DNA from 2 places in the Micromonospora sp. NPDC018662 genome. Region 1 is predicted to be linked to the other one. Evidence: riboswitches for the same ligand, from Rfam matches in the RefSeq annotation. Region 1 holds a riboswitch; the other holds the start of a gene.
The links. A riboswitch is a leader RNA that binds a small molecule or an ion and turns the genes downstream of it on or off. The one in region 1 is predicted to bind S-adenosylmethionine.

Region 1 (7,414 bases):
TCCCCGGTGGCCCGGTGCGTGGCGTGGACGTGGCCGAGTTCGTGCAGCAACGCGTAGAACCACACGGCCATGTAGTGGTGGCCGATCGGCGTGCGCTCGAGATCCATGAGCGTGACCGGCAGGTAGTACGTCCGGCTCGCCGGCAGCGACTCCACCAGCAGGTGGCAGGCCAGGCTCGGGTCGCCGTACCGGAGCACCAGCTCCGCGACGATACGGAGGCTGACCTGCTCGGCCACGTCGGCCATGAGCTCGGGGGACAGTTCGCGGGCGGTGAGGACCCTCCGCAGGTGCCCGGTCATCTCCAGGTAGCGCGTGTTGAACAGCACGACCGACGGGCTCAGGCCCGGCAGGGAGAACATCTCCGGCACGCCGCCGTCGACCCAGTAGACCGCGTAGGGGTGGTCGACCACCTCGTCCACGACGTCCAGCACGACGTTCATCGGGCTGAGGCCGTCGCGCTCGTGCCGCCACGTCCGGACCGCGGCACCCACCTGCGACCGCACGATGTGGTCGAGGACGTCGTCGTCGAGCATGCGAACGTCAGCTCGCCGCGTCGTCGTCCTCGGCGGGCTCCACCACGGTGCGGAACTGCCGTAACAGCTCCTCGACGTCCGCCGGCCCCGGGTTGTCGACGGCGATGGTGCGCTCGTCCAGGTTCATCTCCACCCGGCCCACCCGGAACTGTTTGACCAGCTCAGCCAGGGCGCGCAGGATGTCCGGCGCCATCTTCAGCGCCACCCCGGCCACCACCATCCACGACGTGACGGCGGCCCCGTCGAGGTTGCGCCGCCCGGACGCCTGCGCGGCGACGCCCCGCGCGTCCAGCACCTCGACCAGCGGCTGTGCCGCGTCCTCGGCGCACACCACCACCAGCGTGACCCGCTCCGATCCCACCGGTCACCTCCCGAACGGTCCACTGGGGAGCAAGGAGCACGCTAGTGCACAGATGCCACACTCCGACCGGTCGGAGGTCTTCCTGTCGGCTACCCGACTTCCATATCATGGGAGCGTTCCCATGGGATTGTCCCGCCTGCAAGGAATTGATTACTTTCAATCTTTATGGCCGCCATCCTGGACGTCGTCCGTTACCCGTCCCAGGAGGTTTCCCATGGTCCCGGCGCAGTTGAACGGTCCCGTGCTCTCCCTGTTCCGCATCGTCGTCGGCTTTCTCTTCCTGCTCCACGGCGCCGCGTCGATCTTCGGCATACTCGGCGGCAATCCGGCCACCGGCGGCGCCGTCCCGGTCGGCACCTGGCCGGGCTGGTGGGCCGCGCTGATCCAGCTCGTCTGCGGCGTGCTGGTGCTCGTCGGCCTGGTCACCCGGCCCGCCGCGCTGCTCGCCTCCGGCTCGATGGCGTACGCGTACTTCGTGGTCCACCAGCCGCACGGCCTGCTGCCGATGAAGAACGGCGGCGAGCTGGCCGCGCTCTTCTGCTGGTCGTTCCTGCTGGTCGCGGTGCTCGGCCCGGGCACCTGGGCGCTCGACGCGCTGATCTCCCGTCGTCGCGCCCCCGCCGACGCCACCCCGGCGACCCGCCGCGCCTCCGTCCCCGCCTGACCCGCCGTCCCCGAGATCGTGGTACGGGAGCGCCCTTCCGAGGGCGGTTCCGTACCACGATCCGTCAGCGGCAGCGGCCGGAGTGGGCCGCCGCGCGGGAGCAGCGTCGGGAGGTGGCGAGCGGGGCGTCGCACCAGACCCGGGTCCGCACCGACTGTCGGTCCTCCTCGGACAGCGTGGTCTCACCGAAGTCGATGGCGAGCACGTGCCCGAGCGAACGGCGCAGCGCCATGGACAGGGCGGCGGCCTCGTCGACGCTGGTCAGGGTGGTGGGCAGGTGGATGATCCAGTGCGGGTCGGTCACCGTGGTCGACCCCCGTCGGTCAACCCCTCGGTGTACGACGACAGCGCCGCAGCGGCCGACGTCAGGCTCTCCGCCATCCGGGCGAGTCGTTCGGCGCCGTCCTGCCACTGCCGGACCGTCGTGCCGCTGACCGGGTCGTCGTCCCGGCCGGCGACGGAGAGCTGCCGCCCGGCAGCGGTGATCCGGGCCGGGAGCCGCCCGATCCGATCGGCCGCCGCGCCCAACCGGTCCCGCACCCCGTCCAGCGCCTCGACCAGCCCGCCGATGGTGGCGGTGTCCCGGTGTCCGGCGGCCACGCGCAGCCGGCGTACCCCGTCACTGACCTGGAATTCCGCGTCGCCGGCCAGGTCGAGGGCGTCCTCGCCGCTGCGCCGGGCCAGCTTGATCGCCGGATGCGCGCAGCCCGCGCCGACGCGCTCCAGCAGCACGGCGGCGGCGGCCACGTCGAGGTACGTCTCCCGCAGCTCGCCGGTCACCTGTTCGACCGCCCAGATCGCGCTGGCGGCGGGCACCTCCGAACTCGTCACATCACGCCTCCTTTGCCTGGTGGGGTGCCGGAGCAGCGCATTGGTCCCGTCGAAGGTGCGCTGCTCCGGCGCGGTCCGGGCTCTCTTGTCCCGGGGGGACGCCCTGGTGCCAACCCGGGCGACTCGCTTCGATGCTATTGCTCCTAGTGACATAGGTCAACCAAGCGCTTGAGGTGAGTTGCGTGCCGTGATCAGATGGGACCGCCAACCCGGGAGGACCGCCGTGCCCGCGATTCCATTGAGTTACAGCGACATCGCCGCCGACATCACCGGTCGGATCAAGAGCGGCGAGTACGGGCCGGGTGCCAAGCTTCCGTCCTACTCGCAGCTCGCCGACCTCTACTCGGTGTCGTTCTCCACGGCTGCGCGGGCGGTGGCACTGTTGCGCGACCGTGGGGTGGTCGTCGGCGCTCCCGGCCGCGGGGTGTTCGTGCGCGAGGTGAATGGATAACTACCCGGGGGCAATCCACCCCACTGCGGCTGTCGCGAGGTCCCTCACCGCCACGGCCCGAGATCTTGGAAGGAGATGGCCCTTGGAGGGGCACTTTCCTTCCAAGATCTCTCCGATTGCTGTCGGCGGTGCAGGCGTGGCGGTCAGAGTGGGTTGTCCGGGGTCTCCGCCGCGGAGGGTGGGGCGCTCGGCGTGACCGGTTTTGTGGTCGGGTCGGCGTCGCGGCGCTTCCAGGCGCTGACCCCGAGCCGGCCGGTGTTGCCGAGGTCGATCGGCCCGTCCAGCGCCACCGGTTGCGTCGGCCGACCGGCCACCGGCGCGACGTCGAGCTGAGCGCCCGCGGTGGCCACCACTGTCGGGTCGGTGACCGTGTTTCGCCAGAGCAGTGCGGCGCCGGCCCGTTCGCCGGGGCGCAGCACGAGCCGGGTGGGCGGGGCGTCGAAGCCGGAGGTGATCCCCTTCGCGCCGGGGATGATCCGGACGGTGATCGGGTCCCCGTCGGCGTCCCGCAGCTTGACCGCCGGATGGCCGCGCAGCTCGTACGGCTGGTTGCCGCAGTTGACCAGCTCCAGGCCCATGGCCCGCAGCCCCATCGCGGCGCTCACCCCGAGCTCGGTAATCCGGATGCCCTCCGGCGTGCAGGGCGGAGGGGTGGACGGCGGCGGGGTGGACGGCGCCGCCTCGACGCCCGGCCGCTCCGGCGCAATGGGCAGCGGGTCGACCCGGGCGGGCGTCGGAGCGCAGCCCACCAGCAGCGTCCCCCCGACAAGGACCCCGATCCCCGCGCACATCCTCCGCATCCGAGGATCATCCCACCCACCCCACCCTCCCGAAGTCCCGCCACCCCCTTGGCGATCATGAAGTTGGCGGCAGGCGCGGTCCGATTTGTCGCTGCCAACGTCATGATCAACCACGGGGGTGGGGTGAGGGTGGGGAGGTGGGAGTCGGTGGGGGCGGCCCAGAGGGTGGGAACCCCGGGTGGCGGCACGGTGGGCGGCGCATAGACTCGACGGCACAACTGCATACCTCATCCAGAGGGGCTGAGGGATACGGCCCGACGACGCCCCGGCAACCACCCGCACGCTCGATGGCGAGCGCCCTGCGGGCAGGTGCCAATTCCGTCCCCGCCGCACCCGGCGATGCGGGGAAAGATGAGAGGAACTTCCTCGACATGACGTCGACGCTTCCCGCCGTCTCCGGCATCGACACCACCCGCAGCCCGGCCCGCGCCCTGGTCTGTCGCGCCTGTTCCGCGCGCTACCCGCTGGCCGCGCAGCACGCCTGCTACGAGTGTTTCGGCCCGCTGGAGGTCGACTACGACACCGCCGCCCTGGCCACCGTCACCCGCGAGCAGATCGAGGCCGGCCCGGACAGCATCTGGCGGTACGCCGCCCTGCTCCCCGCCGGCCAGGACCCGGCCACCCGGGTCACCCTCGACCCGGGGCTGACCCCGCTGGTCGCCGCCGGTCACCTCGCCGCCGAGCTGGGCCTCACCGCGCCGCTCTGGGTGAAGGACGACAGCGCCAACCCCACCCACTCGTTCAAGGACCGGGTGGTGTCGGTGGCGTTGACCGCCGCCCGCGCCCTCGGCTTCACCCGCTACGCCTGCGCGTCCACCGGCAACCTGGCCAACTCGGTCGCCGCGCACGCGGCCCGCGCCGGCGTACCGTCGGTGGTGTTCATCCCCAGCGACCTGGAGCAGGGGAAGGTCGTCACCACCGCGGTCTACGGCGGTGACCTGGTCGCCATCGACGGCTCGTACGACGACGTGAACCGGCTCTGCGGCGAGCTGGTGGAGACCGACGAGTTCGAGGACACCGCGTTCGTCAACGTGAACGTCCGGCCGTTCTACGCCGAGGGCTCCAAGACGCTCGGCTACGAGGTGGCCGAGCAGCTCGGCTGGCGGATCCCCGCCCAGGTGGTGATCCCGATGGCCAGCGGCGAGCTGCTGACGAAGATCGACAAGGCGTTCACCGAGCTGGTCGAGATCGGGCTGGTCGAGGCGCCGGCCGGTGGCTGGAAGGTGTTCGGCGCGCAGTCCGCCGGCTGCAACCCGATCGCCACCGCGCTGCACGACGACCGCGACACCATCGTCCCGGTCAAGCCGACCGGCATCGCCAAGTCGTTGAACATCGGCGACCCGGCGGCCGGCGTCTACGCGCTGGAGGCGGTCCGCCGCACCGGCGGCTGGATGGAGTACGCCGACGACGACGAGATCCGCGCCGGGATCACGCTGCTGGCGCGGACCACCGGCGTGTTCGCCGAGACCGCGGGCGGCGTGACGGTGGCGGTGCTGCGCAAGCTGGTCGAGTCGGGGAAGCTCGACCCGGCCGCCGAGACGGTGATCTTCAACACCGGCGAGGGCCTGAAGACGCTCGACGCGGTGGCCGCCGAGTCCGGCCCCACCCACCGCATCAAGCCCAACCTCCGCGCCGCCCGAGACGCCGGCCTCCTCTCCTGACCCCTCACCCCCATGCCCGCTCTTTCCCGGAAAGTGTGGCTATCCGGGACGAAATAGCCACACTTTCCGTGAATCAGCGCGCCGCCTGAGTGGGGTGGGGCTCGCGCGGGAGGGGCGGGGGGTGACGGGGGGAGTGCGGGGAGTGTCGGAAAACTGTCACCGGAGGACTTGACGGCAGGAACCGGACGGCGCAAGATGCTCCGTGCGGGAGGGCTTTCGCCGGAGACTTTTCAAAGTTTTGCGACCCAACGCCGGAGGCGTTGTGCGGACGTCCCTCCCGACCAACGTAGGACAGGGCCAGCGGAAAACCGCTGGCCCTGTCGCTTCTTCCGGGGCAGGCTCACCGCCATGGGCCTGACCGTCACCCCGCTGGACGTCGCCGACACGCCGACGCTGGACGCGGCGTACCGGATCGCGGAGGCGGCCCGCGCCGTCGACGAGCCGGACCTGCCGCCGACCTGCCGCCGGCGGTTCGAGGCGCTGCTGCGGCACCCGATGCCCGGCATCGCCGGGCGGTGGCTCGTCGCCCGCCTCGACGGGGAGCCGGTCGGCTGGCTCCGGCTCCACCTGCACACGCTGGACAACGTCGAGAACGCCGGCGTCGAGCTGGTGGTCGACCCGGACCGCCGGCGTCGCGGGATCGGGCGCGCGCTGCACGGGCACGGCGTACGCCTGCTCCGGGAGCACGGCGGCAAGCGGCTGGTCGGCTCCACCGCCGCCGCGCTGCCCGGCGAGGCGGAGCGGGTGTTCCCCGGCGCGGCGTTCGCCGCCGCCATGGGCGCGAAACCGGCGAACACCGACGTCCGCCGCCGGCTCGACATCACCGCGCTCGACCGGGCCCGGCTGGCCGCGCTGCTGGCCGACGCCCGCGCGGCGGCCACCGGCTACCGCACCGTGCGCTGGCGCGACCACACCCCCGACGAGTACGTCGCGGACATCGCCCACCTGGAGGGCCGGCTGCTGCTCGACGCGCCCATGGGCGAGCTGGCGTGGGAGCAGCAGAAGATGGACGCGCAGCGGAAGCGGGGCGTGGAGCGGGCGCTCGACGCCCGGGGCGTGCGCCGCTACAACACCGGTGCGGTGCACGAGGCGTCCGGCCGGCTGGTCGGCTGGAGCCAGCTCAGCCTGGAGGCGAGCAGCACCGACCACGCCTGGCAGCAGATCACCATCGTCGACCCCGGCCACCGCGGCCACCGGCTCGGCCTGCTCTGCAAGACCACCAACCTGGCGTACGCGCTGGAGCGCGAACCGGCGCTGCGTACCGTCGACACCTGGAACGCCGCCGCCAACAGTCACATGATCGCGATCAACGAGCAGCTCGGCTTCCGCCCGGTCGCCGGCTCGGTCGACTGGCAGTTGACGATCTGACTTGTGACACGCCCCTACTGATCTGGTGCCTTTCTGTTGCATGATGGCGGGCATGACGGAGACCCCGCACCCCCTGTACGCCAGGCACGCCGAGACCCTCGACCGGGCGCTGACCGCCATCACGGAGCGCGGGTACTGGTCCGCCTATCCCGAGTCGCCCAGCCCCCGGGTGTACGGCGAGACCGCCGCCGCCGACGGTAAGGCCGCCTTCGAGGCGTACCTGGGCGGCGACTTCCCGCTCGACCAGGCGAGTGACGGCACCACCGTGGCCACCGAGGCCAGCCCGTTCGGCGTGGCGCTGGACGTGCGCTACCCGCACGCCGGCGCGGACGAGCTGGTGGCCGCCGCCACCGCCGCGCTGCCGGCCTGGCGCGACGCCGGCCCGAAGGCCCGCGCGGGCGTCTGCCTGGAGATCCTCGACCGGCTGCACAAGAACGTGTTCGAGCTGGCCAACGCCGTGCAGTTCACCAGCGGCCAGGCGTTCGTGATGGCGTTCCAGGCCGGCGGCGCGCACGCGCTGGACCGCGCGCTGGAGGCGGTCGCCTACGCGTACGCCGAGATGACCCGCCACCCGGGGACGGCCGGCTGGGAGAAGGCCGCCGGCAAGGGCGACCCGCTGCGGATGACCAAGACGTTCCACGTGGTGCCGCGCGGGGTGGCCCTGGTCATCGGCTGCAACACGTTCCCGACCTGGAACTCGTACCCCGGGTTGTTCGCCTCGCTGGTCACCGGCAACCCGGTGGTC
Region 2 (7,414 bases), on a different contig from region 1:
TACTCGCCGGCCAGGTCGGCCACCCGCTGCCACACCCGGGCCGTGCGGTCGGCGTCGACCACCGGGCGGCGGACGTGGGCGAGCGCCCAGGCGGCCTGCTCGTCGGTGGTGGCCGGCTTGCCGTTCAGCTCGGTGGCGTAGCCGGAGAAGTCCCGCACCAGCAGGTCGAAGATCTCGTCGAGCAGGTCCGGGTCGAGACCGGTCAGCTCCGCCTGCTCCAGGACGAGCTGCCCGTAGACCACGAGCGCGAAGAGCTGGCCGATGGTGAGCAGGAAGTCCAGGTCGCGCTGCTGCGTCTCGTCCGGCGCGTGCGTGGCGAGCAGCGTGACCAACCCGTCGGCCTGTTCCCGGAACCGGGCCACGTTCGGCAGGTGGGCGTGCGCGTCGTACGCGGCGCGCCAGTCGTGGAAGCGGATCGCGCCGAGGCCGCGCGCCGGGCCCTGCCGGAACAGGAACGCGTCGTCGGCCGCGTCCCGCCGGGTCGACACCGGCGGGTGCGGCTGCGGCCGGAACAGATAGTTGGGCATGAACTTCAGGATCAGTGCCAGGTTGACGTGCACGGTGCCCTCCAGCTTCGGCAGGCCGCGGATGTCCTTGGCGGCCTTGTCGAAGTAGGTGTCGGCCTCGAAGCCCTTGGCGGCGATGACGTCCCAGAGCAGGTCGATCACCTTCTCGCCCTCGGTGGTGACCTTCATCTTGGTCATCGGGTTGAACAGCAGGTAGCGCCGGTCGTCCGGGCCGGCCGAGCGGAAGTAGTCGACCGCCCGGTCGCTGAACAGCTTCATCGCGACCAGCCGGGCGTACGCGTCGGTCAGCTCGCGGCGCACGTGCGGGAAGTCGGTGACCCGCCGGCCGTAGAGCACCCGGCCGTGGGCGTGGGTGACCGCCTCGTACATGGCGTGCTCGCAGATGCCGATGGACGCGGTGCAGAGGTTGAACTTGCCGACGTTGACCGTGTTCAGCGCGGCGTCGAACGCGGCCGGCCCGGTGTGCAGCACGTCCTCGGCCCGGACCGGGTAGTCCTCCAGCCGGAACTCGGAGACGTACATCTGGGCGGCGACCACGTTGCGGACCAGCCGGTACGCCGGGTGCCGGCTGTCGGCGGCGAAGAACACGTACCCCTCGGGGCCCTCGACGTCGGCGCGCCGGCCGAAGACCGAGACCAGGCCGGCGACGTTGCCGTTGCCGATGTAGTACTTGCCGCCGGTGGCCCGGAAACCACCCGCGCCGTCGGGGGTGAGCAGCATGTCGGTGGCGTAGATGTCGGCGCCGTGCGGCCGCTCGGAGAGGCCGAACGCCATCACGTGGCCCTGGTCGAGCAGTTCGGCGGCGCGGGCCCGGGCGGCGGCGTTGCCGCTGGACCACACCGGCCCGAGGCCGAGCACGGTGACCTGCCAGGTGTACCAGTAGCCGAGCCCGTAGAAGCCGAGGACCTCGCTGAGCGCGGCGTTGCGGGCGGTGTCCCAGCGCTTGTCGGCGTCGTCGCCGCCGTCGGCGGCCGGGGTGAGGAACGTGGCGAAGAGGCGTTCCCGGGCGGCGAAGTCGAGGAAGTCGGCGTACCACTCGCGGGCGTGGTAGCTGTCGACCAGGGCGCGCTTGCCGCGCGTCTCGAACCAGTCGATCGTGGCGCGCAGCAGCCGCCGCGAGGTCTCGTCGAGGTCGGCGGGGTCGTAGCGGTGCGGGTGGAACAGCAGCGGGTCGCTCACGCGGAGGGCCTTTCCGGGTCGAGGTCGAGGTCGCGGAGGGTGGCCAGGACGTCGTCCAGCCAGGCCAGCACCATCCGCTCGTACGCGATGCCGCCGCGCAGCACCACGTGCTGGAGCGCCGCGCGGGCGTCGGGTGGGTCGGGGTGCGGGAAGTCGCGGCGTTCGCCGGCCAGGTAGCCGGCGAGGACGGCCTCGTGGTCGGCGCGGTAGCGCTCGACCTCGGTGACCAGCGTGGCGCGCCCGGCCGCGTCGTCGAACGCGGCGCCACGGATCTTGACGGCCAGTTCGTGTCGCACCGCCTCCGGGCGCACCGGGGCGTGCAGCCAGTCGACGAGCGTGGCCCGGCCGGCCGGGGTGACCGACCAGACCGTCTTGTCCGGCAGGCTCTCCTGGCCGACCTCGACACCGGTGATCCGGTCGTCCCCGGCCATCTGTTTGAGCACGCGGTAGATCTGCTGGTGGGTGGCGGTCCAGAAGCGCCCGATCGAGCGGTCGAAGCGCCGGGCCAGCTCGTAGCCGGAGGCGGGCTGCTCCAGCAGCGAGACGAGGATGGCGTGCTCCAGCGACATGCCGGCCATCTTGCTATGCACCTTGTTGCATAGCAAGACCCAGCCGGGCGGTAAGGCACGGCGCGTGAGGGTGGTCATAACGGCTGGACGGCCGGCGACCCGGTGCTGCTAGCCTTTCGGCAGGTCATGAGCGCCAGCGTCAAGCCCCGGCTCGCTGGCCGGCAACCCTCCACCACGGTGGGGTGCTCCGGGTGAGGACCAGGCACCGGCAGCCGCCGGTGCAAGCGTGGCCTGGCACCCAGGTCAGCACCGACGGACCAGGGAGACCCATGTTCGCACCACCCCTCACCCGGGCCGGCCTCGCGCTGGTCAAGCGCCGCCACGTCGACCTGATGCGGGTGTGCAGCGACAGCTGTCGCGACGCGCGCTGAGCAGGCGTTCCACCCTCTTCCCGATCCACCCTTCCCGGCTCCGCCGTGCCCGGCGGCGCCGGCACCGACACGCGTCCCGCGTGTTCGTCCACTCTGGAGAGACATCGTGCGTATCCGTACCGTCCTGACCCGCGTCGCCGCGCTCGGCGCCGCCGCCGTGCTCGCCGCCAGCGCGCTGACCGCCTGCGGCGGCGGTGACGCCGCCGACCAGGCCGACAACCCGTACGGCTTGCTCCGACCCGGTGTGATCCGGGCCGGCACGCTCACCGACGCCCCGCCGAACGTCTACCTGAAGGACGGCGAGTTCACCGGCTTCGACAACGACCTGCTGCGCGCCGTCGCCGGCAAGGTGGGCCTCGAGGTGGAGTTCGTCGGCACCGACTTCTCCGCCCTGCTCTCCCAGGTCAACAACCGCAAGTTCGACGTCGGCAGCTCCTCGATCACGGTCACCGAGGCGCGGAAGAAGACAGTGGACTTCGGCAACGGCTACGACTTCGGCTACTTCGGCCTGGACGTGCCGGCCGGCTCCCCGATCACCGGCTTCGACCAGCTCGCCGGCAAGCGGGTGGTGGTGGTCCAGGGCACCGTGCAGGACGACTTCGCCACCCGGCAGAACCTGGACCCGGTGCGGGTGCCCGACTACAACGGCGCGGTCAACCAGCTCAAGGCCGGCACCGCCGACGCCTGGATCGCGCCCGCCGAGATCGGCGACAAGTCGGCGGCCGACAGCACCGGCAAGATCAAGGTCGCGGCGAAGCAGCTCAGCACGGCCCCCACCGCGTACGCCGTGGCCAAGGGCAACGACAAGCTGCGCGAGGCGCTGAACAAGGGCCTCGACGAGGTGATCGCGGACGGGACGTGGAGCAAGCTCCAGGCGCAGTACTACCCCGGACGGCCGATCCCGGCCGACTTCACGCCCGGCAGCGGCTCGGTGGCGACGCCCTCGCCGTCGGCCGCCTCCTGAGCGGACAGCCGGACACGAGCGGGGCGGACGGAGGAACCATGGATCCACTGAGCACCCTCTGGGAGACGTTCTTCGACTGGGACTCGATGCGCGAGGCGCTGCCCGAGATGCTGACCGTCGGGTTGCCCAACACGCTGCTCCTGGCGGTCTCCGCCGCCCTGCTCGGCTCGGTGCTGGGCATGCTGCTGGCGGTCGCCGGCATCTCGCGTACCCGATGGTTGCGGTGGCCGGCCCGGGTCTACACCGACGTGTTCCGCGGCCTCCCGGCCGCGGCCACCATCCTGCTCATCGGCGTCGGCCTGGCGCCGCTGGGCATGGCGGTGTGGGGCCCCAACCCCTACCCGCTGGGCGTGCTGGCGCTGTCGCTGATCGCCGCCGCCTACCTCGGCGAGATCTTCCGGGCCGGCATCCTGAGCGTGGAGGCCGCCCAGTTGGAGGGCGCCCGCGCCCTCGGCTTCTCCTGGGCCGAGTCGATGCGCCTGGTGGTCATCCCGCAGGGCGTACGCCGGGTGCTGCCCGCCTGGGTCAACCAGCTCATCGCGTTGATCAAGGACTCCAGCCTGGTCTACTTCCTCGGCCTGCTGGCCAGCCAGCGCGAGCTGTTCCGGATCGGCCAGGACTACGCGGCGAACACCGGCAACCAGTCCGCGCTGCTGCTGGCCGGCCTGTGCTACCTGCTGCTGACCGTGCCGCTGACGCACGCGGTCAACTGGCTGGACCGCCGGCTGCGCCAGGGCCGCCCGACCGCCCCGCCGCCCGAGCCCGAACCCGACCTGACGCCGGCCGGCGTCACCCCGACCGGAAGGGACCCGCGATGAGCACCAGCACCGCCACCTCGGTCAGCCTCGCCGTCCGCGACGTGCACCTGGCGTTCGGCGCGCACCGGGTGCTGCGCGGCGCCGACCTGGACGTGGCCCGGGGCGGCACCGCCTGTGTGATCGGGCCGTCCGGTTCCGGCAAGTCCACGCTGCTGCGCACCATCAACCGGCTGATCGAGCCGGACCGGGGCGACGTGCTGCTGGACGGCCGCAGCGTGCTGCGCGACGACCCGGACGCGCTGCGACAGCGGATCGGCATGGTGTTCCAGCAGTTCAACCTGTTCCCGCACCTGAGCGTGCTGCGCAACGTCACGCTCGCGCTGCGGAAGCTGAAGAAGCTCGACGAGGACCAGGCGGTCGCGCTCGCCCGCGCCCAGCTCGACCTGGTGGGCCTGGCCGCGAAGGCCGACGCCCGGCCGGCGCAGCTCTCCGGCGGCCAGCAGCAGCGCGTCGCCATCGCCCGGGCGCTCGCGCTGCGACCGCAGGTGATGCTCTTCGACGAGGCCACCTCGGCGCTGGACCCGGAGCTGGTCAAGGGCGTGCTCGCGGTGATGGCCGACCTGGCCGCCGCCGGCATGACCATGGTGGTGGTCACGCACGAGATGGGCTTCGCCCGCACCGTCGCCGACACCGTCGCGTTCATGGACGCCGGCGTGGTGCTGGAGGCGGGGTCGCCGGCCGCCGTGTTCGAGGCTCCCCAACACCCCCGGCTGCGACGGTTCCTGTCCCAGGTGCTCTGATCAGCCCTTCACCGCGCCGATCAGCACGCCCTTGATGAAGTGCCGCTGGATGAACGGGTAGACCGCGACGATCGGCGCGACGGTCAGCACCACCACCGCCATCTTGATCGCCTCGGTCGGCGGCATGGTCACCCCGGTGGTGCCGCCGGAGGTGTGCGGCGCCTGCCCGGCCAGCAGGTAGCTCTGGAGCACCCGCTGGATCGGGTACATGTCGTTGCGGTCGATGAACAGCAGCGCGTCGAACCAGACGTTCCAGTAGCTGACCGCGTAGAAGAGCCCGACCACGGCGATCACCGCGCGGGACAGCGGCAGCACGATCCGACCCAGCGTACGGAAGTCGCTGGCGCCGTCGATGCGGGCGCTGTCCAGCAGCTCCTGCGGGATGCCCTGGACGAACCCGCGCACCACGACCAGGTTGAACACGCTGATCGCCGGCGGCAGCACCAGCGCCCAGATGGTGTCCTTCAGCCCGAGCCCGGTGACCACCAGGTAGCGGGGCACCAGCGGCGGGTAGAGCAGGAACGGGATCAGGAAGTACGCCAGCAGCCAGCGGTGGCCCAGCGAGCCCGGCCGGGACAGCCCGTACGCGGCGAGCACGGTGACGGTCAGTGCGATCGCGGTGCCGCACACGGTGACCAGCGTGCTGATCCACAGCGCCCGGGTGACCGCCCCGCCGGCGAGGATGGTCTGGTAGGCCGAGGTGTCGATCCCCTTCGGCACCACCACCAGGCCGCCGGCGTCGGCGATGGTCTGGCGGGAGGAGAGGCTGGTCACCAGCACCACCCAGAGCGGGAAGAGCACTCCGAGCACCAGCAGGGTGAGCAGGAGCGCCTTGAACCCCTGGCCGACCGGGGTCGGTGGTTCCTCCCACACCGGGCGGCGGGGGCGCGTGCCGGATGGCCGGCGGATGGTCACGGTCATGACTTCGAGTAGATCCCTCGTTCGCCGAGCAGGTGCGCCACCCGGTTCGCGGCCAGGATGAGCACCAGGCCGATGACGGCCTTGAACAGGCCGGCCGCCGCGCCGTAGCCGTAGTTCCCGGTGGCGATGGAGAAGTGGTAGACGAAGGTGTCGAGCACCTCGGCGGCCTGCCGGCCGACCGCGTCGCGTTGCAGCAGGAACTGCTCGAAACCGACCGAGAGCGCGTCGCCGAGGCGCAGGATGAGCAGCAGGATGATCACCGGGCGCAGGCCGGGCAGCGTGATGTGCCAGAGCCGCCGCCACCGTCCGGCGCCGTCCGCGGCGGCCGCCTCGTAGAGGTTCTGGTCGATGGTGGAGAGCGCGGCCAGGAACACGATGGTGCCCCAGCCCACGTCCTTCCAGACCGCTTCGGCGGTGACCAGCACGATGAACGTGTCCGGGTTGGTCATCACGTTCCACGGCTGCATGCCGGCGTCGCGCATGGTCTGCGCCAGCAACCCGGCCCCGCCGAGCATGGCGACGAAGAAGCTGATCACCAGCACCCAGCTGAAGAAGTGTGGCAGGTAGACGATGGTCTGGACGAACCCGCGCAGCCGGCTGGAGAGCAGGTTGTGCAGCATGACCGCCAGCAGGATCGGCAGCGGGAAGAAGAACACCAGCTGGAACGCGGTGATGGCGAGGGTGTTGCGGAACGCGTCCCAGAACGCCGGGTCGTCGAAGAGGAGCTGGAACTGGCCGAAGCCGATCCAGTTGCTGTGCGTGAACGCCGACCACGGGTTGTCGCCCAGGTAGGGGTTGTAGTCCTGGAACGCGATGACGTTGCCGGCGATCGGCAGGTAGCTGAAGATCAGCAGCACCAGGAAGCCGGGCGCCACCATGGCCAGCAACTGCCAGTCCCGGCGCAGCCGGGTGCGCAGCGGCACCCGGCGACGGCGGGGCGTACGGGCCGGTGGGGCCGGGTCGCCGGGTCGGGCCCGTGCGGGCCCGACCGCGACGGCCGGCTCGCTCACTTGGCCCCCTTGGGCAGCGAGTCGGCGAGCAGCTTGCGGGCTTCCTCCCCGCCGTTGGCCTTCCACTCGGCGACGATGGCGTCCACGTCGCCGAGCGGGCGGCGGCCGCGCTGGATGTCGGTGAACTTGTCCTCGGTCGGCACCTGGTTGGCCTTGTAGGCGGCCGGCATCTCCAGCTTGACGCCGTCCCAGGGGTCCTTCTCCATGAACGTGACCATCTGGTTGGAGTAGTTCAGGACGTCCTGGACGTAGCGGGGGGTGTCCGGGTAGGGCCCGATGGTGGGGTTACGGCCGCTGATGAAGAAGTACTGGTTG

Region 2: another riboswitch for S-adenosylmethionine. It lies ahead of ACH495_RS12525 (ABC transporter substrate-binding protein); the one in region 1 lies ahead of thrC (threonine synthase).

What each region holds. Positions count from the first base shown of each region.
Region 1 is NZ_JBISAC010000002.1:712,111-719,524, reverse strand. It holds gene ACH495_RS08820 (hypothetical protein) at 1-533, opposite strand, end outside; gene ACH495_RS08815 (hypothetical protein) at 541-894, opposite strand; gene ACH495_RS08810 (DoxX family protein) at 1,109-1,558, shown strand; gene ACH495_RS08805 (hypothetical protein) at 1,623-1,862, opposite strand; gene ACH495_RS08800 (hypothetical protein) at 1,859-2,389, opposite strand; gene ACH495_RS08795 (winged helix-turn-helix domain-containing protein) at 2,613-2,840, shown strand; gene ACH495_RS08790 (DUF4232 domain-containing protein) at 2,984-3,640, opposite strand; SAM riboswitch class I at 3,865-3,998, shown strand; gene thrC (threonine synthase) at 4,012-5,301, shown strand; gene ACH495_RS08780 (GNAT family N-acetyltransferase) at 5,650-6,669, shown strand; gene paaN (phenylacetic acid degradation protein PaaN) at 6,722-7,414, shown strand, end outside.
Region 2 is NZ_JBISAC010000003.1:653,536-660,949, reverse strand. It holds gene ACH495_RS12535 (acyl-CoA dehydrogenase family protein) at 1-1,706, opposite strand, end outside; gene ACH495_RS12530 (PadR family transcriptional regulator) at 1,703-2,275, opposite strand; SAM riboswitch class IV at 2,398-2,508, shown strand; gene ACH495_RS12525 (ABC transporter substrate-binding protein) at 2,753-3,610, shown strand; gene ACH495_RS12520 (amino acid ABC transporter permease) at 3,649-4,428, shown strand; gene ACH495_RS12515 (amino acid ABC transporter ATP-binding protein) at 4,425-5,168, shown strand; gene ACH495_RS12510 (carbohydrate ABC transporter permease) at 5,169-6,089, opposite strand; gene ACH495_RS12505 (ABC transporter permease) at 6,086-7,099, opposite strand; gene ACH495_RS12500 (extracellular solute-binding protein) at 7,096-7,414, opposite strand, start outside.